DNA from 3 places in the Desulfoplanes sp. PS50 genome. Region 1 is predicted to be linked to each of the others. Evidence: predicted binding sites of a transcription regulator. Region 1 holds the regulator's gene; each other region holds the start of a gene.
What was found. The regulator sigma-54, encoded in region 1, starts transcription at its own class of promoters, with help from an activator protein. The targets are predictions, from matches to a motif close to CTGGCACGGNNNNTGCTT.

Region 1 (7,661 bases):
GGATAATGCCCTGTGTGACGGTCCCAACAGCTGGCCCCTTGAAAAAACCAGGATCCTGCTCAGGGAATTGATGTCCCTGTGGAGTGTGCCTCATGCCTGCTAAAAAGCGTGCCGCCGGGATTCGCATGCTCGTTCTCGATGTCGACGGGGTCTTGACCGACGGTGGATTGTACTATGATCAGGAAGGAAGAATCCTGAAGCGATTCAATGTCCAGGATGGTTTGGGCATCAAGCTGGCCCAGCGCGCGGGGATTGCCATCGGAGTCATCTCCGGTCTCAATTCCCGGGCTGTTGCAACCCGGGTCGAAGAATTGGGCATTGAATACTACTATCCCGGCCACCATCACAAAATTCCGGTTCTTAAGGAAATCAGTGAAAAATCAGGAATATCCTTTGCACAAATGGCCTATGTGGGGGATGATTGGGTCGATGTCGGGCCCATGGAGGTTGTCGGCCTGCCCATGGCGGTTGCCAACGCCCAGCCCGAAATCATGAAACTGGCCCTTTGGACCTCACAGTACCGGGGAGGGCACGGGGCCGTCAGAGAGGCCATTCGCTTCATCCTCGAATCCCAGAATGCTCTGGATCGACTCTGGCGAACCTGGGCTGATTGATCGAGTATGAAAAAAACGATTCTCTTTCTCCTTGCCGTCGCTCTTTTAGGGATTACCTTGGTCATACGGTATGCCCGAGAAGACGTCCCGGTAGTCAAAGAGAAATCCTCGGTGGATATGGATCTCTCCTTGCAGGGCATTGTGTTGCGTCAGGGCAGGGGTGGACGCCTTTTGTGGACGCTTAATGCCACGCATGCGGATTACCAAAAGGAACAAGGTGTTGTCATGGTCACCGATCCTGATATCGTCTATTTCCAGGAAGGGGAAAATGATCCCGTGTATGTCACCGGTGATCATGGAAGGATCGATCAGAAAAACGATCAGGCCGATATCTGGTCCAACGTGGTTGTCCTGCATCAGGGAAGCCGCTTGATCACGCAACGTCTTCACTATAATGGTACCAATTCGCAGCTTTCTTTCAAAGACCGTGTGGAAGTTCATAAGGATGATATGGTTTTGACAGCGGATACGGGCTTAGTGGAACTTGAAACAAAAAATCTCAAGGCCCATGGTCATGTGCAGGCGGTAGTCGTGACCCAGTCAAACCCCATCCAGCAATGATAGTACCTTACTCGTGAAAGTCTGCCATAAAAAACAAGAAAATTTTATAACCGCTTGAACTTAAAACTTAAAATCTAAAACCTCAAACTGCGGCTTGGCCGCATTAGTAATGGTAGCTGCCTGTCTTTTAGATATTTTGTTCTGTTGTAAATTTTTTATTTTGTGGTTGTTCTACAACCGTAACATGGTAGTGTACCCAAGCCCTGTCATAAACATGGCGTGAGGACGTCTTCATGAAAACCTGTTTGCTTTACACCATCGTCGCAGCCGCAACGATCTGTTTATGGTCGGGATGGGCAGCTGCCGAAGAAACCAAAGTGCCCACCACCATCACCTCAAGCAGCATGTATTACAATCCGGATCACAACGAGGTTGTTTTTGAAGGCGATGTCCATGTGGTGCGTGAGGATTTTCAGCTCTGGTCCGATAAGCTGATCATCTATTTTTCAGAGAATAATCAGGCCGATGGGCCAGAAACGGCAGGTACAAACAAAAATCCCGAGCAGGATCTTTCCAACGTGGAAAAAATCGTTGCTCTGAAAGATGTTCGTTTTGAAAGTCAGGGTAAACGCGGGTTTTGTGACAAAGCGATTTTTTTCCAAAAAGAGGAAATGCTCCAGATGGAAGAGAATCCACGCCTTGAGGATGGCAAGAACAAGATCAGTGGAGAGATCATCAAACTCTATATCCGTGAGAATCGCAGTGAAGTCGTTGGCGGCAAAAAACGGGTCGAGGCGATTTTCTTTTCCCGGCCGGATCAGGTGAAGTGATTCTATGGCGATTCTCAGGGCTCATGATCTTGTCAAGATTTTTGGTAAAAAGCAGGTCGTCAAGGGGATAACCATCCAGGTCGAAGATGGAGAGGTCGTTGGTCTGCTTGGTCCCAATGGTGCCGGAAAAACCACAACCTTTTACATGCTCGTCGGGATCATTCGCCCCAATGGGGGATCGGTTTTTATCGGAGACCAGGAGATCACCCATTGGCCCCTGCATCGACGGGCCAAGAGCGGGATCAGCTATCTTCCCCAGGAAAGTTCGATCTTCAAGAAGTTGACTGTCCGTCAGAACCTGATGATCATTCTTGAATATACCGGGTTATCCAAAAAAAATCGCAATGAAAAAGCTGACCTGCTCCTTGAGCAACTCGGGATATCCCGTCTTGCGGATCAGAAGGCGGCCTTTTTGTCCGGTGGGGAACGCAGACGGTTGGAGATAGCCCGGGCCTTGATCCAGGAACCCACCTTCATTTTACTGGACGAACCATTTGCCGGAATCGATCCCCTGGCCGTGGAGGATATCCAGCAGATTATCCGGTCGTTGCGGGATCTGGGTATCGGCGTACTCATCTCGGATCACAATGTCCGAGAAACCCTCAACATCTGTGATCGGGCCTCTATTGTGTATGATGGACAGATCATCCTTGATGGAAAGCCCGAACAGATAGTGGACGATCCCAAGGCCCGTCAGATTTATCTTGGAGAAGATTTCAGACTTTAGGTGATTGCAAGAGGGCTTCTTCTGTGGCACAAGTTACATAGTGGCAATCTTGATGATTTTCGCATTTTATTGAAATAATTCATGGCATCTTTTTACTACGGGCAACGTGCAGTTCCCGGGCAGTCCTTCCGCGACGAGACTACTTATGGCTTTGGAATTACGACAGAATCTCAAGCTCACCCAACAATTGGTCATGACACCGCAGTTGCAGCAGGCGATCAAGCTCTTGCAACTTTCCCGGGTCGAGCTTCTTGATGTGATTCAGGAAGAACTGCTTGAAAATCCCTTGCTCGATGAACAGGCCTTGGGTGAGAACAAGGGGGATCAGGAAAAAGACCAGGAGCCTGAAAAAAAGGGGCAGGACGAGCGCAAGGAGTTTGCAACAGAAGAGAAGGATTTTCTCAAGAATGCGGAATGGGAAGATTATCTCGGAGATTTTTCAAGCACCACCAGGCAGGTTCAGGGGTACGAGAGTGAATCATTGGAAGAGATCAGCTCCTATGAAGGGCGGGTCTCGGCAAAGCCTTCCCTTGAGGGACATCTTCTCTGGCAGCTCCATCTTTCCGATATCAATGAGGAAGACTGCCGTATTGGGGAGCTGATCATCGGCAACCTGACCTCGTCGGGCTATCTGGCTACGCCTGTAGATGACCTTGCCAAACAGCTTCAGGTAACCACTGAGGAATTGGAACGTGTTCTCGATGTTGTCCAGCATTTCGACCCGTTAGGCATCGCGGCTCGTACGGCTAAAGAGTGTCTACACATTCAGCTCGATGCCGTGGGGGATAATGATCCTATTCTTCGTTCCCTGATCGAGGATCATCTCGAGGATATTGAACAGCGCAGATACAAGCCTCTTTTGCGCAAGTTCAAGCTTTCCAAGGACGATCTCAAGGAATATCTTGACGTGATAACCTCGCTCGATCCTCTGCCCGGTGCGAGTTATGGATCGTCCACCTCTGTCTATGTCAGCCCGGACGCCTATGTGTACAAGTATGACGATGATTTCATCATTGTTCTCAACGATGATGGGTTGCCGAAACTGCAATTGAATCCTTTTTACATGGAAACCATGCAGGGCAAGACGACCAAGGAGGATTCCTCGTATCTTCATGAAAAAATGCGTGCGGCCCAGTGGCTGATGAAGAGTCTGCAGCAGCGTCAGCGTACACTTTTCAAGGTGGTTGAAAGTATTCTCAAGTTCCAGCATGATTTTTTCGAGCACGGGTCATCACGACTCAGGCCTCTTATCCTCAAGGATGTGGCCGCAGACATCGATATGCACGAGTCAACCGTGAGCCGGATCACGACCAACAAGTATCTGGCCACGCCGCATGGTATTTACGAACTCAAATATTTTTTCAACAGCGCGCTTGATCTCGATGATGGCTCACAGGTCGGCTCAGAAAGCGTCAAAGTGGCCATCAAGAAGATCATTGAACAGGAAAATCCCAAGAAACCCCATAGCGATGAAAAGATTTCCAAAATGCTCAAGGATATCCTTGAAGTGAATATAGCGCGCAGGACAGTGGCCAAATATCGTTCGGCCCTTAATATTGAATCGTCTTCCAGACGGAAGAAGTTTTTTTGATTTCCAGGGAAACGTGTTTTCTGAGAGCGAACGGAATCTTTCTTGGAGCCGTCTTTCGGGCTGCATAGATGTGTTGTCATGTACCCACCTTAATCCAGGAGGTATTCTATGAATATGAGCTTCAACTTCAAGAACTTTGAACCTTCGGATCATCTGCGCGAGTATGCAAAAGGGCGTTTTGGCAAACTTGCCAAGTATGTGCCCAATTCGGAGAATGCAGATCTCCAGGTCAATCTTGAAGTGGAAAAATTCCGTCATCGGGCCGATGTGGTTCTCACCGGTGACAACCTCCGATTATCGGCTAATGAGCAGAGTGAGGACATGTACTCTACAGTCGATTTGTTGCTCGACAAGATTGAAGCCCAGGTCCGGCGTTCTCGTGACAAGGGTAAGAAAAACAGGAAAAAGGGGGGAGCTGGAAAAATCGATCTCGATATGCTGGATGAGAGTGAACCTGTAAAACAGGCTCCAACCATTGTTCGCTCTGATCGCTTTTCCCCCAAGCCCATGGGAGTGGATGAAGCGGCCATGCAGCTTGACAATCTCGAAGATGATTTTCTGGTTTTTTTCAATGCTGAAACAGAACGGGTCAATGTGATCTATCGCCGCAAAAACGGAGATTTTGGTCTTATCGATCCTGGGATTTAATACATGAAACTTGCTGATTTTATCGATGACGAATGTGTAATCGCAGATTTACAGGCCAGGACCAAGGAGGAGGTCCTGGCCGAACTTATTGAACCGCTCAAGAGCGCCTGGCCCGGTCTTCCTCAAGATAAGATTCTTTCAGTTCTTCGTGACAGGGAAAAACTCGGGACCACGGGTATCGGAGACGGTATTGCCATTCCTCATGGCAAACTCGAGGGGATCCAGGACGTTAAACTTGTTGTTGGCCGTTGTGTCGAGGGACTTGATTTCAAGGCCCTGGATCACAAACCCTGCCGGATTTTTTTTCTTGTTCTGGCACCGGAAAATGTTGCCGGCATGCATCTGCGGATTTTGGCCCATATATCCCGTCTTCTCCAGGACGCATCCTTCCGGCAGGCGTTTCTCGAGGCACCTGACCGGTCCACCTTGTGCAACCTGCTCAAAGAGGTCTAGCTTGTGAGTCCCAGCCATCCCCCTGTTGTCATTGTGACCGGTCTTTCAGGTGCAGGTAAAAGTACGGCCCTCAATGTGCTGGAAGATCTCGGTTTCTTTTGTGTCGATGGGCTTCCGGTGAGTATCGTCACCGCCTTGGTCACCTTGTTTTCAGGTGAGAAGACCTGTAAATACAGGGGGATTGCCCTTGGAATGGATCTTCGACAGGTCGACTTCATGGAGCAGTGGCTGCTTGCCAAGAAGGAATTGGACAAGCTTGGTGTAACCCCGAAGATTCTTTTTATCGAGGCCGCAACCGAGGTCCTGCTGCGCCGCTATGCCACAACGAGGCGTCCTCATCCCCTGGAGTCCAGGGAAGCAGGATTGGAGCAGGCCATTGACAAGGAGCAAGAAATCCTTGCTCCCATCAGAGAGAGTGCCGATCTTGTGGTGGACACGAGTGAATATTCGGTTCATGATTTGCGCCGCATAATTCAGGAGCAATGGAATTTTTTCAAGAAAAGTGCCTCCGGCTTCAGGGTGCATCTCATCTCTTTTGGGTTTAAATACGGGGTTCCGGCAGAGGCGGATAATGTCTTTGATCTGCGATTTTTGCCCAACCCCTATTTTGATGAGAAGCTTCGGTCTTTTTCCGGCAAGGATGACGCTGTGGCCGCCTATGTGCTTTCCGAGGATTTTGCCAGAAAATTTATGGACAACCTCAAGCATTTTTTGACCTTTTTGTTGCCGTTGTATGCCAACGAGGGGCGGTATCGATTGACCATTGGTTTTGGCTGTACAGGAGGCCGTCACCGGTCCGTGACGGTTACGGAATTGATGTACACGTTTTTGCGCCAAAAGGGATTTATCGTCTCCCTTGAGCATCGTCATTTGGAACTTGGCTGATGCATGAGGGCAGGGGCCATGGATGGATTTTGGCCATATCACGCCGGTGAATAGGGCTCGCAAACTTTATCCAAGCAAAAAGCGACATGCGAATAGATTCAGGGCCAAGGAGCTGTTTATGCCCATTTGTGGAGTATGATTGAATGATTGGTATTGTATTGGTAACCCATGGCGAACTCGGACGCATGTTACTCGAGACGGCCAGCGGAATTGTCGGAGAGACACCCTGTTGCCGTGCTGTGGCCATTGACACCACCAAGGATATGGACGCCATTCTGGCCGAGGTCAAAAGTGCGGTCAAAGAATGTGATCAGGGCCAGGGTGTTTTGGTCCTGACCGACATGTTTGGCGGAACACCGACGAACATCAGCCTTTCTCTGCTTGTTGTGGGCAGGCTCGAGGTGGTTACCGGGGTTAATCTTCCTTTGCTTCTCAAGGTGCTCGGCAATCGTGAAACTGAATTGCCAAAACTTGCATCGGAAGCCAAATCAGCCGGCAAGCAGGGAATTCTGGTCGCCGGCGAGGTGCTGCGCAGGAGGGTTGAGGCATAAATGCTCTGGGTTCGCATCGACAATCGTCTCGTTCATGGCCAGGTTATTGAAACCTGGCTGCCTCACACCAAGGCTCGAACCATCATCGTGGTCAACGATGAATTGGCGGACGACATGTTGCGCCAGGAAATCATGCAACTGGCCATTCCGCAGGACATCACACTGGCTTTTTCGAAGGTTACCAAGGCGGATCATGCCATAGCCAATGCTCGCAGGGCCCGGCAGAATGCATCCATTCTTCTGCTTTTTTCCACCTGCAGTGATGCCCGAACCGCCTATACCCACGGCGTCAGCTTTACCCAGCTGAACATCGGCAATCTTCACTATGGCCCTGGCAAAAAACAGGTTTGTGATCATGTGGCCCTGGGTAAAGAGGATATCACCTGTTTGAGATTTTTTTCCAATCAGGGGATCAATCTTGATTTCAGGTGTATTCCCACCAAGCCCGTTCAGGTAACGTCATGGTAGAACTCGGCGTATCCGGATTCGCCGTGCTGGCGGCAGGGAGTTTTTTTTTGCCGTTTTTTCCCTGTTCAAGTTCTGTATAAGCCTGCAATTATTGTCCAGACCCTTGGCAGCAGGTTTTTTCTGGTCCCTGTGCACCGGTTCCCCAGCGATCGGTCTTTCAGTGGCCTTTTTCTTCGAGCTGTTCTGGCTTGATATCATTCCCGTGGGAACCTTCATTCCCCCTGCAGGGCTCTTTTCCACGATCGCCTCCTTAAGCCTCATTCAGGTGCTTGGAATCAGCCATCCCGGTAAAATCTTCGTTGTCCTGACCGCCACTATCCCTTTTGCCGCGTTTATGGCCTGGCTCGAGTCCAGGCAGCGTCTCTGGCAGAATAGAGAGTTCAATCTTCTGGT
Region 2 (7,661 bases), on a different contig from region 1:
GCCTTCCGAGGCCTCGAGGGTGGCCATGACGGCCTGACGCTCGACCTCTTCCAGGGATTGGCCGGCCAGGTCCACCCCCGTATCCGGAGCATCCTTTGAATTTGTCTGCGATGTCCGGGTCAGAAGCGGCATATCCCTTTCGGCAATGAATTCCCCGGCACTCAGGATCACGGCCCGTTCCACGGCGTTCTCCAGTTCGCGCACATTGCCGGGCCATGCATGGCGTATCATCTGGTCCATGACCCTGGGGGAGAACCCACGGATATGTTTGTGATTTTTTTCCATGAACTTTTCCAGGAAAAACTGGGCGAGGAGCGGGATGTCTTCGGGACGGTCGCGCAGCGGGGGAACAGACAGGGAGATGACATTGAGCCGATAATAAAGATCCTCCCGGAATCGTTTCGCCCTGACCTCTTCCAGAAGGTCCCTGTTCGTTGCCGCGATGACCCGCACATCGACCATGATCGGCTTGTCGCTGCCTACCCGCTGGATCTCTCCCTCCTGCAGGGCCCGGAGCAGCTTGGCCTGGACCCCGGGGGCCACCTCGCCGATCTCGTCCAGAAACAGGGTGCCCTGATGGGCCTGCACGAATCGTCCCTCCCGCCGTTTGTCCGCCCCGGTAAAGGCTCCCTTTTCATGGCCGAAAAGCTCCGATTCCAGAAGCGACTCGGTCAGGGCCGCGCAGTTCACCGTGACCAGCGGTCTGGCATGACGGCGGCTGTTTGCATGGATGGCCCGGGCCACGAGCTCCTTGCCGGTTCCGCTCTCCCCCTGCACGAGAATGGTCGCATCGCTTGGGGCGACCGTGGCAATGGTCTCCAAAAGTTCCTTCATGGGCGTGCTCGTACCCACGATGCCGGTGCCCTTGTCCGGAAGCAGCCTGCGCAGTTCCCTGTTTTCAGACGCCAGGCGGGTGTGGTCCATGGCCCGTTCCAGGGTGAGTTTGAGCTCGTCGAAATCCAGGGGCTTGGTCAGATAATCGTAGGCCCCGGACTTGAGGGCCTGGACCGCGGTTTCCACCGAGGAATACGCGGTCATGATCAGGACCGGAATGGCCGGATTATATCTCATGATCTCCTGCAGGGCCTCGATCCCACCCACATGGGCCATGCGCACGTCCATGAGCACCCCGTCATAGGGACGACCGGCCACCTTCTCGATGGCAGTGCTCCCGTCCCCGGCCTCATCCACATCATACCCCCATCCCTTGAGCATGGTCCTGAGCATGGTCAGATGGGCAGAGTCGTCATCAACAATCAATATATTCGGTTTCATGGCTGATTCCTGCGAATTGTGTGTGGAGGCACCATTCTTCATGATCATTTTCTTTCCCCGGGCAGGAGGATGGTAAAAACCGTTCCCTGCCCCTCGTGTGAGGCGACCTCGATCTCCCCTTCATGGGCCTCCACGATCTTCAGGACCATGGCCAGTCCCAATCCCGTCCCCTGATTTTTGGTCGTGTAATAGGGATCGAAAATCTTGGAGAGATCCTCTTTGGGGATGCCCTTTCCCGAATCGCTGATACGAAGTCCTGTCCGCCCATCCTCGGCCCGAAAGCCCTGAATGCCCAGGGTCCCGCCCTCGGGCATGGCCTGCACCGCATTCAGATAGATATTCAGCAGACATTGCTGCATCCTGTACGGATCGAGGAAGACCTCGGCCATCGTCTCCGGGATATCGACCTCCACCCGTACCTGTGCCGCATCCAGGTCATGGCGGATCAGGGAGAGGGAGTGCCCCACAAGCTCTCCAAGATCCGTCTTCCGGGCAGCGATGTGCGAAGGCCGGGCATATTCGATCAGTTCGGTGACCACGCGGTTCAACCGGTCCACCTCATGGATCATGACCTCGGCGGCCTCGTGGTCGTCGCTCTTCGGATCGAACCGGGCCCGAAACAGGGTGGCAAATCCCTTGATGGAACTCAAGGGGTTACGGATCTCGTGGGCCACACCCGCTGCAAGGCTCCCGATGGCTGCAAGCTTTTCCTTGCGTTTGATCTCCTGCTGCAGCCGGCGGACCTCGCGCAGATCACGCAGAATGACGATCTTGCCCAGGAAACGGCCGTCTTCGGTGATGATTCTGGCACCGCTCACGCCCAGGGGAATCTCCCGCTCCCCTTCAGTTCGGCAGACAATCTCCTGCTCGGTGACCACCCTGTCCGTGTCCAGCTGCCGGATAACCGGACGGATCTCCTTGGGGATATCCTGCCCTTGCTGGCGACCACGACCCGCCTCTGCTCCGCTTCCCCAGAGCAATGCCGCTGATTCGTTCTGAAAGGAGACCTCTCCCCGGGGGCCTACAACCACCAGTCCCTCGGGGAGATTGCTGACCACCTCCGAGGCAAAGGCGCGGGAATCGCTCAACAGCCGCTGGGAAACCCTGAGACTCTGGGCCCAGAACAGGGAGATGAGCCCGGCCAGGCCCATAAAGAGAATGATGCAGGACATGACAATGGAATGGATCAGATCCTCTTTTTGGGCATCTTCCAGGGCGGTTGCCACCAGCCCGAGATAGATGAACATCTCTTCCGGAGGACCGGGAGGGGGATTCAGGTGATGGGGAGTCGGCCGGCCCGGACAAAAGGCCAGGAAACGCTCCCTGAGATTCTGACCATGCTCATTGAAACGCGTCGGCATGATGGGTTTGAAACCATTGTACACCACGAACAGGGAGGTTTTGTCAGCCCCCCTGTCCATAAACCATTGGGGCTCATCCGAGGGCACAAGAGGCCTGTCGTTTAATCGCGGAGAAAACATGCCCCCAATCCGGCTGAAATCATCGCTGGCAATGATTCCCCCCTGACTGTCCGTGATCACGATGTATTCCACACCAGGGAGCCTGGCCGTCTCCTCCAGGAGATGGCTCAACCGGATTCCCTGGGCGAACCGACCGCGCATGCCGATACGCGAGCCCGCCTCCAATGCCTTGATCAGGGCCTGACCCTTTTCCAGAAGCACCCTGGTGGTGGCCTCACGCTGCCGATTGATATTCATGGCCGTCAATACGGTCACAATGACAAACAGGATAAACGCCCCCCCGATCACCACCCAGGGTGAAAAAATCCGGGGCGCATCCCCGTGTTTGGGCCTGGTCAACATATATCTGGCTCCTTCGTGTGCGGCAGATCTTCCGGCCGGCAAAAAAACGAACACCCGTTTAAATTCTATACACCCTGATCCGCCGATCTGTTCGATTTTTATACACCAAAAGTATTTCCAGGCCAACACCCTGGAAATCGATATCTGCACAAGACTATTTTTACTTTATATTCCAAAATATTAGAAAACACCTTCTCACTTGGCATCCCCGTTGCTTTATCTAGGGCACAACAAGCAAAAATCAATCCGCAAAGGAGGACTGACATGACAAAGAACAGATCTCTCATCATCACCCTGGCATTGGTAGCCGTTGTCTCCCTGGCATCTCTCGCCGCAGCCGGCCCCGGACGAAGTGGCGGGTTCGGACCCGATCGGGGTGACTGCGCAGGTCCCGGCAGCTGTGGATGGGGACCGGGATATTATCGCAGCGATCAGATCGCCCAGCTGACCCCGGAAAAGCAGGAAGCCTACCAGGCGATCATGCAGGACTTTCAGGACAAGATGACCCCGCTTCGCGAGACCATGTGGCAGAAGCGCATGGAACTCGAGGCCCTCTCCCCCAACCCCAACACCCAGCCTGACGAAATCAAGGGACTGGTCAGGGAGATCGGGGCCCTGCACACCCAGATGCGAGGTGAGCACCAGGGACTCAGAGAGCGCCTTGAAAAGGAGATCGGTCTTGAAGTCGGACAGCGAGGCTTTCATCATCCCCGAAGCAACAAGGGCCAGCGCGGTCAGCAGGGACGCATGGGTGGCGGCCAGCGGATGATGGACGGTTCAGGCCCCGGTTGCAACCGCACCAGATAAAACAGCCACAAACATTGCATCAGCCTCACCTCCTCACAAGCAGACGGCCCGGAAGACATGTGTCTTCCGGGCCGTCTGTTTGTGGTCGAGATGATGATCTCATCGTGCAACAACCACGTGATGCCGGGGACCTTTGGGTCTGAAGCAATGAACCTTATCAAAAATAATACCTGATCCGCAGTTCCAGTTTGCTGGTGTTCACCTTTTCCCCGTACTCGGTTTCCCGCCCTCCCTGAAGCCAGGAAAACCGTCCCCGAAACTCCCAGTTTTCCAGGCCGTCGTAGATGAGCTCCGGGGTCAGGGAAAAACTGCCGTCTTCCAGATTGATGATCGAGGTCACGGCCGGGGTATAGTAGAGGATACCAAAGGGTTCCTTCTGGCTGAACCTGAAATAGAGATACTCCCGTCCCGGCTGGGGCTTGCCGTATCCCGACTCCGCCAGGTTGCGGGCCGTGCGCAGGGCAGCGTCATTCCCGTCTCCCTGTCTGACGAGTTCATAGAACCGTTCACTTTCGTGGGGTGAAAGACCCGCATCGTTGCCGTAATACTCGATGATCGAGGTGAGATTGCCCTCGGAAAGATACCTGATCCCAAGCAGCCAGGACCAGGCCTCCACGTCACCGGGCTCCACCCTGCCGTCATCCATGAGCCGGGCCTGTTTGAGGCTCGGAATATAGGCCAGCTCGCCGTGGCATTCGAAATTGGGGGCCAGGTTGCGGGAAAAGTCCATACCGAAGCGCGTGGACCGGCTGTTTCCGGTATAGACGATGAAATCCAGGTCCGTGTCCAGGTAAAGCAGGTAGAGCTTGGCCGCCAGATTCACATGGTCGGAACGCCCGAAATCATCGTTTACATCCGTGCGCACGGGAAGCACCACCGTTGTCAGGGCCATGGTCTTAAGCGGGCCGGAAAAGCTCTTGATCAGATCCGCTTCCGCCGTGATGAATCCCTCCATGGCCTCTTCCGGGTCATTGGGATCTTTGGGCCGATTGATGAAACCGACCGGATTCCAGGCATACCCCTTGCCCCATTTATAGCTCTTCTTGCCGAGACCGGCGGTAAACGCATGGGTCGGCTTGTAGGAGGCGTAGGCCTCGTACACATCGGCTGAATGATCGAAATCCTCCTGGTCGTCATCCTGCAAAAACCCCTTGAGGGTCCAGTGCAGACTGAACAGATCCCGGCTGTATCGCCCGTCGAGCTGGAGCGATCCAACCCCCTGATCCCGGGCAGCCTTGCTCGTTCCCTTATTCAAAACGTACAGGGCCGAGCCGGCATCCACATCCGCGTGGGTTCCTTTCAGCTCGACAAATCCTCCCCACTCCAGTTCCTTTTTCTCGAACTCCTGCACATCAAAACTGAAGTCCTCATCCCATGCTTCGGCCGTATCTCCGCTTGCACCAGCCGGGACCGGTGCACAGACCAGAAGAATGAGCGTCAGGACACACAAGGGTCCACACGGGTTCCAGGGTCTTGTTTCAGCGCAGTTCATCGACCTTGGACAGATAGTTGAGGGTGAAGACCTCGTCCCTGAAATCCTTCCGGGCCACCTTGGCAAAGAGCATTACAGACTTGTAGCCTTTGTTCAGCGGGCTGTCGGTCTCCAATTGGGAGGGGCGGACCAATCCGTCACCAAAGTCCTTGATCGCGCTGTAGTGAAGGGTCTTGATGAGCATGTTGCTGGCTGCATAACACTCGATCCGGGTGGGCAGAAGAACCTCCTTGTCCACCGTCATCGTGAGGTGGTCATAGGCCACGGACCCGTGTTTTGCCTGCAGTTCCAGAAGATAGGCATCCCCGTTGTCAGTGATGGACACGGCATCGTACTCCACACTGTAATCCAGCCGCAGGATGTCGGAATTATTAAAGATCCCCCCGACAACGGATTGCAGGCTGGTGATCCGCAGGGGCTTGCCCACGGCAGGGATGTAGAGCCACATATTGTCCCCCAGGCGCAGGGTGGAACGGCCCTTTTCACTGGCCGGAGAGAGAAACAGGGCGACCATCTTGTCCTGTCCCTTTTTCACGGTGTACAGGACGAATTCCTTTTTGGAACCATCCGGTTCGATATTGATCAGCTTCCGGTACATCTCGTAGGACTCGGGCTGCATATTGGCATCGACCTGTTTCAAGATCGCGTTGCCATCGAGTTCCTGGGCGTACCCCGTCGAGAAACAGCAGAGCAGCAGACAGCACCCCATTATGACGTATTTCATCGGATTCTCCTTGAAGAATGCCTGCCATCCAAAAGGATGGATCAGACATGACGCAATGCGGTTATCGGGTCCATGCGGGAGGCCTTCCACGCAGGCTGAAGGCTGGCCAGCACGGCGATGATGATGACGATCCCCATGACCAGAAGGACATCCTGAACCTGGATGGTCGGGGCGAGTTCCAGCCCCTTCTGCCGACCGAAATCAAAGGAAACACGGGTGACGTTCATGGCCACGACACCGGCCACGCTGATAATCACCCCGATCACGCTCCCGAGCACCCCGAGCAGAAAACCCTCGGCAACGAACAGAGAGAGAATCCTGCCCGGAACCGTGCCGATGGCCGCGATGGTCCCGATCTCGTTGATCCGTTCGTACACCGCCATGATCATGACGTTCATGATGCTGACAAGTACGATGGCCACGAGCATGATCTTGATGAACAGGGTCATCAGATCGATCATCCGGGCGATATTGAAAAAGGGCGAAAGGCTCTCCCAGGAATGGATCTCGAATATCGGCCGGCCCTTGTCATTTGCAAGAGATCCCAGCCGGGACTCAAGGGCTGCCATGACATCAGCCATCTGCTCCATTCCTGAAAGGCGGATGGCGATCTCGCTCACCTCGTCACCAGTAAGACGTAACAATGAGCGTGCATCGTCAATGTGAATCAGCCCGTCCCTGCCGCCCGGACCGGAGATCCCCTCGAGCACGCTTCGGATCACAAAGGGCTGTCCGTTGACGGAACCGTCCTTGTTGGTGGCCACCAGGACAATGGTATCCCCGACCGAGACCTTGAGTCCCCTGGCGATCAGTTCCGGGACCACGATCTCGCCCTTTTCAAGCAGCCCCTCGGCCGTGCCCTGAAGGACACGATCAACGAGCATGGGCACGGTTGCAAGCTCCTGCTCGGGGTCCACCCCGGTGAGCCGGATATTGGTCGTTTCTGAAAAATTGCTGAACATGGCGCCCAGACGGATGCGTTGGGAATGGGCCGTGACCTCGGGGATGGCTTCGAGGGTTTCAAGAACCTCCTGAACCTGTTTGGGGCGCATGTTCCGATCCAGGGGCAGACTTTCAATGGAAGAAAGATATCCCTGGCCATGAATCTGGATCTGTCCGAGCATGGAATCGGTGATCTGCCCGATCATCATGGACTTGAAAGAGCCGGAAAGAGACACGAACATGAGCACCGCCACGACCCCCAGACAGATCAGGGCCGAGGTGAGCAGGGTCCTTCGTTTGTACCGCCAGAGATTGCGCAGGGCCAGCTTGAAGATATCACCCATGATGCCCTCCCGAATCTTTCAAATATCCATCTTCCAGGGCGAAAACGGTTTCTGCCCGCTCCATGACCTTGGGATCATGGGTGGAAAAAATAAAGGTCGTCCCGTACTCGTCCCGCATCCGCTTCATCACGTCCAGGACAGTCCCTGCAGAGGCGCTGTCCAGATTGGCGGTGGGCTCATCCGCCAGAATCAGCTTGGCATTGGTGACCAATGCCCTGGCCACGGCCACGCGCTGTTTCTGCCCCCCTGAAATC
Region 3 (7,661 bases), on a different contig from region 1:
CCTCCTTGAGCAATCGCAATTCCTGGTCGAGAAGGGTTCCAAGGAGCAAGAGTCCCTTGGCCTGTCGTGAAAGACTCTGGATGATCAAGGTTTGCATATTCGTATTCCTTATGAAGCGACAAAAGAGAGTTCCTGCGAGGTATGCCACCGGGAAAAAGATTCCGGTGACCATATGTATGCAATGTTTTTACCAAGTAACCTAACAGCCTCTCATGACTATCTTTTTCCCATTGCCCGGCAACAATCTCCGTCCCTTGAGGAGATACCCTGGCCCTTTTTGAATCAACCCGTGCTGAAACGACAATTTTTTGACCAACTCCACGAAAAAAACCCGCCCTTTTCAAGCTCGTCCGGGCTGAAAAGAGCGGGGCTCGAAGTGAACCAAAAAATGAATATTTCACGAAAAATACAACCACCCAAGCAGGATCATGGCCCCTGTACGAGGCAAGCAGTGCGGTCGCACATCAGGGATGATTACACATCCCTGGTGAACTTTGCCTCCGATTCATCTACGCCGTGTTCCTGTTCGATCTTTTGAATGAGCTGTTCCAGTTCACGCATGGTTCCGGAATCGCGCGTTGGAGGCGGGGGAAATGATGCCTCCATCTGGGTTCTGCTCCGGTTCGGCAGAGGATTCAACGAGGCTGCTTGGGATCCGAGGGGTTTGAGGGACACGGCGTTGTGACTGGCCTCTGAAAGTCGATCCTTCAAGCTGTCATAGAGCATTTTTCCGAGCCCAATGCCCCCGGCATCGGCCATTTTCTGTGACAATTCCCGGTCGAACATGGACAGATAGAATTCCTCTTCCTTGCTGTGCAGGTAGTCGTCCTTGGGCACGGTAGCCCGCATGCGCTCCCAGATCTTGCCCATGAAAATGGATTCAAACCCTTGGGCCGCTTCCTTGAGCTTTGTATCCTGGTTCTGCCCCTCGCCCAACTGATTGCCAAGCCTTTTGAGCTTTTCCTGATCCTGCAGGGAAGCGATATCCTGAGCCTGAACAGATGTCATGCTGGTGATTCCCATTGTCTACCTCTCTTTGAATGCGTCCACTCTCAAAAACAATTGTGTATCCCAGACCGGGGTTATATGGTCTCCAGGTCGGCATGCAGGGCACCGGCGGCCTTGAGAGTACGCAGAATGGACATGATGTCCCTTGGAGTGGCCCCGATGGCGTTGAGACCGTTGATCAACTCCTGAATATTGGCCCCTTCCACAAGAACGAGCCGTTTGGTCTGCTCCCTGACATTGATCTGGGTGTCCGGCGTAATGGCTGTCTGCCCCCGTCCAAAGGGCTGGGGCTGGGAGACCTGAGGGGATTCCTTGATCACCACATTGAGATTGCCATGGGTCACAGCGACCCGGGAGAGGGTCACGGTGCCGCCGAGCACAACGGTTCCGCTGCGCTCGTCAATGACCACCTTGGCCCTGATATCCGGTGAAAATTCAATGTTTTCCAGGGAGGCCATCAAGGGAACGAGATTGCCCTGGTACTGCTCGGGGATGGTCAGCCGGACGGAGGCGATATCCTCGGCCGAGGCATACCTCCCGCCCAATGCCCCGTTGACCCGCTGCACGACCTGTTCGGTCGTTGAAAAATCCCGTTCGTTGAGATGAATGAGCAGGGATTGCTGGTTGTTGAAGGCAAAGGGTACCGCCCGTTCCACCGAGGCACCTCCGGGGATCTGCCCCACGGTCGTCACATTCTTGGAGGCCTGTCCGGCATCACCTCCGGCCGAATATCCGCCCAGAACCAGGGAACCCTGGGCCAGCGCATAGACCTTGCCATCGATACCCTTGAGCGGGGTCATCAAAAGTACCCCGCCATACAGACTCGAGGCATCGCCCAGGGATGAGACCACCACGTCCAGCTTGGCTCCCGGCCGGGCCGATACCGGCATCTTGGCCGTGACCATGACCGCAGCCACGTTCTTGACCTTCAGGCTCGTCCTGTCCACGCGCACCCCCATCTTCTCGAGCATGTTGACCATGGATTGGATGGTGAATTCAGTCCCGGACTTGTCTCCACTCCCTGAAAGACCCACGACCAAGCCATATCCGACGAGCTGGTTGGTACGCACCCCGCTGAAGGTGGCCATGTCCTTCAGCCTGACGGCATCAGCTGTGGGGACAAACAGACCTGCCGCAAGCAGGGGTAGCAACGCTGCCAGGAATATCCGTGTAACGGTCTTTCCGAGTGGGGAATTCATTGCACTTCGCATACAGTGTCCATTGATACTCATGGGTTAAAAAGGCCAGATATTGTCCAGAATCCGGGCCAGCCATCCGGGTTTCTGCTTGTCGGCCAGAATACCCTGGCCATACAATTCTATCCGGGCATCAGCCATGGCCGTGGAGGGGATGGAATTGTCCGGCCCGATATCCCGGGAACGGATGATCCCCCTGACGACCACAATCTGGGTCTCGTCGTTGACACGAACCTCCCGGCCCCCTTCGACTTCGAGAATCCCGTTGGCCAGAACCCGAACAACACGGACAGAAACGGTTGTGGTCAGATAGTTTTCGCGTTTGGTCTCGCCATCACCGGAGAACTCACTGGAAGAGCTGGTCTGTATGGCCGGAGCCTGCCCAACGGGAATGCCCTTGAAATAGCCATCTCCCATAAAATTCTGAATACCCAGATTAAGGCTTGATTCCTTGTTCGCATCCGTGGAGGCCTTGTTCTTGGAAACCGTGTTCTCGGCAATATAGATGGTCACGATATCCCCGACCCGCCGCGCCCGACTGTCGGCAAAAAGATAATCGGCCTGGCCGGTATCAAAAAGCGATCCCGGATTCTCTTCAGGTGAAACATATTCGTTGGCCTGGGTGTACACGGGTTCGGGCAGGGCATGCTTCTGGGACGTAGCACATCCCGTCACAACCGAGAAAATCCCGAAACACACGGCAACAAGCCATGTACGTTTCCAGAAGGAAACATGAAAAACAACCTGTTCAAAATGGAGATGTCGATGTGATGACATGGTGAACCCTTGGGTGAAAATCGCCTGAAATGGTCACTGCCCTTAACTTAATGGACAACAACCGTGTTCTTGTCCCTGACACGGGCAAGGATCTGCTTATCACTTTGCAAATTGCGAACCATGATGGATTTGCCCGTGCGGCCATCCTCCAATGCCTCGGCCGGGACCTCGAGCCTGATGTTCGGTCCATCGAAAACAAGGGATACCCGAGCCCCTTGGACAATGATCGGCATGAGCTCGATATTTTTGTCGTACACGACCTCCCCCGTTCCCATGGGCCGTTTCACCCACCAGGGGCCACCGCGGCCATTCCAGACCGCACCGCGCAGATACGCCAGATTCTTGCGTTCAAAACGCACGGCCTCGGGAACGATCACCCTCCCGCGACCAAGGGGCCGCGCGGCACAGGGAACCGTTACCCATGCATCGAGAAACACACTCGCTGAAATCCGTTTGACAACATTCCTGTTGCCGTCCAGCACGTTGATCCGAAAAGAGATCCGCCCGGGCTCGATCTCCCGGGAGGTGTCCATGGCCAGGGTACCTGCAACATCGGGCACAAAAATACGGTCGGGAAGTCGATAATCCCGGATGTTCACCTCGGCCTGTTTGGACGCAAGGGCCCGTGTCAAAAACTTGTCGACCTCTTTTCTGATCTGGGGCCCATCGATCACACGCCCTCCCCGCTGAACCTGAATCTGAAAGGGGATATCACAGCTGCCCGGGGCAGCCGCGATCCTGCTCAACCCCTCACGGATCATATCTGCGCTGATGACCTTTCGATCCCCCTGGCGAGGCGGGGCGTCAGCCAGCGTGTGCGCGGCGAAGTGTTCCAGAAAAATCGTGGATTCCGGACCATTGGCCACGGCAAGATCCCCGAGAGTCACCTCGGCGCCCTGCACACAGACGGCCTCACGAAAGACAATGTGCTCCTGTGCGTGGGCAACGTCCCACCCTTCTCCCATGCAGAGAAGCAGGAGAAGCATGGCAAAGATGCGAAACCGTTTTTCTGGCAAACCCTGCATCATCTCACCTATCGCTTCATCTGGTTGGCGGTCTGGAGCATGGTATCCGAGGTGGTGATGGCCTTGGAATTGGTTTCATAGGCCCTCTGGGCAACGATCATGTTCACCATCTCTTCCACGAGATCCACGTTGGAGGACTCCAGAAAACCCTGGGCAAGCGTACCGACATTGTTTTCACCGGGAATACCTTCCACCGGATCGCCGGAACCTTCGGTCTCGGCGTAAAGATTGCGTCCCCTGGCATTGAGTCCTGCAGGATTGATGAAGGTGTACAAGGGGATGTCGCCCTCCTGCAGAGCCTCGCCATTCTTGTCGAGTGCCGAGATATGACCGTCTTCGGTGATAACGAGGTTCTGCGTTTCAGCAGGAACGGTGAAGTTCGGCTGCAACCGGTACCCTCCCGAGGTGACCAGCTCGCCGTCGACATTGAGTTTGAACGAGCCAACACGGGTATAGGCGTCATCGCCGTTGACATCCTCGACCCTGAAAAAGCCGTCGCCTTCGATGGCCACGTCGAGCTGATTCCCGGTGTTCTTGAGATCCCCTTCGGTAAAAATCTTGTGCACATCCACGGCCCGAACCCCCATACCGATCTGGATACCCGTTGGCAGTCTGTCGCCGGCCACATTCTGGGCCCCGGATATCTTCAGGTTCTGGTACATGAGATCTTCGAACTCCGCCCGACTCTTCTTGAACCCGGTGGTACTCACGTTGGACAGGTTGTTGGAAATCACGTCGATGTTGCGCTGCATGGCCACCATGCCGGAGGCTGCAGTCCAGAGTGATCGCATCATAATCTTCTATCTCCTCGCTTTATACATTAACGTCCTACCTGATGGGAATTTCTCCCTTGCAGAAAGACCGTTTATTCACCATGAGGCGTTTAGACCTTGCCCACGTTATTGATCACTTTTTCGTCCATGGATGAAGAGGTAGTCATGATCTTCTGCTCGGCCCCGACATTGCGGGAAACCTCGATCATCCGAACCATCTCCTGAACGACCTCGACATTGGAATGTTCGAGAAAGCCCTGATGGACAAAGGCATCCTCGGCGGGTTGTTCGTCAAAGGGATCGTCCTCGGGACTTTGAAAGTAATGCTGCCCCACCTGTTCAAGCCGCTCCGGCTCCTCAAAGGTGACCACGGCGATCCGTCCCAGGGGAGCATTGTCGGCAAGCATCTCCCCGTTTTCGTTGATAACGAGATTCGCACCTCGGGGAACGCGTACGGGACCGCCATCTCCCTGCAAGGCATTCCCATGCGCATCGGTCACGGTTCCATCGTTAGTGAGTCGAAAAACACCCGCCCGTGTATACCGGATACCCTGGTCAGTATCGATTTTGAAAAAACCCTTTCCCTCGATGGCCAGATCCAGGGGATTTCCGGTCTGAGTCAGTCTTCCCTGACTGAGATCGACATCCAATGCGTTTATCCGGGTCTGGGAAATCATGGAATCCGTTCCGAGCTCCTGATTCTTGAAGGCGTCACAAAAGGACATGGCGAGCCGTTTGTACCCTGTGGTGTTGACGTTCGCCAAATTATTGGCGATCAGGTTGAGGCGTTTGGATTGGGTCGTGCTCCCGAAAACCGCACTATATACCGCTGATTGCATGTTTGATATCCTCCATTGCCTGTTCTACAAGCAATATATCTGCCAATTTTTCTTTTTCCTTTCAAAAAAACCGCCCACACCCCCATGGGAGAGGGACCTGGGCATTTTTTTCCGAAACGGAAAACAGGGAGGAAACGGCCGCCATTCTTGCAATCGATAAAAAAATATGTTGACAAAAGGGAAGAAGTCGACAAAAGGGAAGTGCTTTCCGGGCGGATGTAGCTCAGCTGGTAGAGTACAAGCTTCCCAAGCTTGGTGTCGCGGGTTCGAGCCCCGTCATCCGCTCCACTCCAAGATGTAATGTCATAACCGATGTGGTAGGGTTATTGAGGGGTGGACCATATGGTCCACTTTTTTTTTGGGAACAAATGCAAAAAGATATATTTCACGACCAATTGGTCGCTCTCCTGACCCCCCTGTGCGAGGAACAACACCTCGTCATCTGGGGGATTGAATTGATCCTGGCCTCCCCCAAACACCGGGTGCTGCGTATTTTCATCGACTCGCCCCAAGGGGTGACCATCGATCAATGTGCCGAGTTCAGCCGACACGCGAGCGTGCTTCTCGATGTGGAGGATATCGTTCCGGGTGCGTACAATCTGGAAGTTTCCTCTCCAGGCCTTGACCGGAATTTTTTTTCACCCGATCAGCTCGATGATTTTGTGGACAAAGAGGTCAAGCTAACCCTGGACACCCCAAGAAATGGCCGCAAAAATTTCAGGGGCACCCTGGTAACCCGCACGGGTGATACCTTTATATTACGACTTGAAGACCAGAGCGAACACGAATTTTCGTGGAACGAGGTCCGCAGACTGAAACTCGTATTTACCGGCTGATCACACTACCGGCCGCGGGGAGCCGCAGGCTGCGCACGACACAACCACCACCATCAATCAATCGTCATCCGAATCTTTTCTTGATTCCAGGTAGAAGCGGAGAATCCTCATGGGCATGGAGCTAAAAAAGGCAATCGACCAAATCAGCAAGGACAAGGGCATCGATCGCGATCTTCTTGTGGACACCCTTGAAGAGGCCATCAGAGCCTCGGTAATTAAAAAATACGGCGACAATCTCGACATTGAAGTCAGCTTCAACGAGGAAATCGGCGAAATCGAGGTGTATCAGTTCAAGGTCGTGACCCAGGAAGTGGAAGATCCCGCGCGGGAGATCACCCTGGAGGCTGCCAAGATCCACGATCCCAACGTTCAATTGGACGATGAAGTAGGATTTCGCATGGAAATCGAAGACCTGGGAAGAATCGCGGCCCAGTCGGCCAAGCAGGTCATCATCCAGCGCATGCGCGATGCCGAACATGAGATCATCTACGAGGAATACAAGGATCGGATCGGAGAAATCGTCGGAGGGATCATTCAACGACGGGATCGCAACGGATGGGTCATCAACCTCGGCCGGACCGAGGCCATCCTGCCTAAAAACGAACAGATTCCCAGGGAGCGCTTCCGTCAGGGCGATCGGGTTCAGACCTATATCGTCGATGTCAAACAGGAAGGACGAGGCCCCCAGGTCGTGGTTTCACGGTCTCACCCCGATTACATGAAGGCCCTGTTCAGGCGCGAGGTCCCTGAAATCGACGACGGCATCGTGACCATCATGGGAGTGGCCCGAGATCCCGGCCTGCGGGCCAAGGTGGCGGTCATTTCGCACGAAACCGATGTCGATCCCGTGGGAGCCTGTGTGGGGGTCAAGGGATCGCGTATCCAGAATATCGTCCAGGAGTTCAGAGGCGAACGGATCGATATCGTTCTCTGGAATCCGGATATCACCACCTACGCGGTCAACGCGCTCTCTCCGGCCACCATAACCAGGATCACCGTGGATGACGATGACAAAACTCTCGAGGTTGTCGTGCCTGACGACCAGCTCACGCCTGCCATCGGGCGCAAGGGACAAAACGTCAAACTGGCAGCCAAGCTTTTGGGATGGCGCATCGATATTTTCACGGAAAGCCGATACGGTGAACTGAACAAAAACCGCCAGGGGCTGGAACAACTTGCCAGCGCCGCGGATATCTATGTCGAGAAT

Region 2: a site for sigma-54 is predicted at 3,298-3,315, ahead of ACTVJH_RS11310 (Spy/CpxP family protein refolding chaperone). Genes of this name have one in related genera too.
Region 3: a site for sigma-54 is predicted at 5,647-5,664, ahead of flgF (flagellar basal-body rod protein FlgF). Genes of this name have one in related genera too.

Annotation. Positions count from the first base shown of each region.
Region 1 is NZ_JBSPZA010000014.1:10,475-18,135, forward strand. Features, by position in the region: gene kdsA (3-deoxy-8-phosphooctulonate synthase) at 1-103, shown strand, start outside; gene ACTVJH_RS07845 (KdsC family phosphatase) at 93-614, shown strand; gene lptC (LPS export ABC transporter periplasmic protein LptC) at 621-1,175, shown strand; gene ACTVJH_RS07855 (LptA/OstA family protein) at 1,409-1,945, shown strand; gene lptB (LPS export ABC transporter ATP-binding protein) at 1,950-2,672, shown strand; gene rpoN (RNA polymerase factor sigma-54) at 2,818-4,263, shown strand; gene hpf (ribosome hibernation-promoting factor, HPF/YfiA family) at 4,372-4,911, shown strand; gene ACTVJH_RS07875 (PTS sugar transporter subunit IIA) at 4,915-5,364, shown strand; gene rapZ (RNase adapter RapZ) at 5,368-6,249, shown strand; gene ACTVJH_RS07885 (PTS sugar transporter subunit IIA) at 6,393-6,800, shown strand; gene ACTVJH_RS07890 (PTS sugar transporter subunit IIB) at 6,801-7,268, shown strand; gene ACTVJH_RS07895 (hypothetical protein) at 7,372-7,661, shown strand, end outside.
Region 2 is NZ_JBSPZA010000024.1:47,396-55,056, forward strand. Features, by position in the region: gene ACTVJH_RS11300 (sigma-54-dependent transcriptional regulator) at 1-1,275, opposite strand, end outside; gene ACTVJH_RS11305 (ATP-binding protein) at 1,320-3,098, opposite strand; gene ACTVJH_RS11310 (Spy/CpxP family protein refolding chaperone) at 3,363-3,905, shown strand; gene ACTVJH_RS11315 (hypothetical protein) at 4,063-5,355, opposite strand; gene ACTVJH_RS11320 (outer membrane lipoprotein-sorting protein) at 5,384-6,121, opposite strand; gene ACTVJH_RS11325 (ABC transporter permease) at 6,163-7,407, opposite strand; gene ACTVJH_RS11330 (ABC transporter ATP-binding protein) at 7,400-7,661, opposite strand, start outside.
Region 3 is NZ_JBSPZA010000020.1:44,596-52,256, reverse strand. Features, by position in the region: gene flgN (flagellar export chaperone FlgN) at 1-97, opposite strand, end outside; gene ACTVJH_RS10085 (rod-binding protein) at 475-1,008, opposite strand; gene ACTVJH_RS10080 (flagellar basal body P-ring protein FlgI) at 1,083-2,207, opposite strand; gene ACTVJH_RS10075 (flagellar basal body L-ring protein FlgH) at 2,244-2,981, opposite strand; gene flgA (flagellar basal body P-ring formation chaperone FlgA) at 3,029-4,009, opposite strand; gene flgG (flagellar basal-body rod protein FlgG) at 4,015-4,800, opposite strand; gene flgF (flagellar basal-body rod protein FlgF) at 4,890-5,618, opposite strand; tRNA gene ACTVJH_RS10055 (tRNA-Gly) at 5,831-5,906, shown strand; gene ACTVJH_RS10050 (ribosome maturation factor RimP) at 5,987-6,454, shown strand; gene nusA (transcription termination factor NusA) at 6,564-7,661, shown strand, end outside.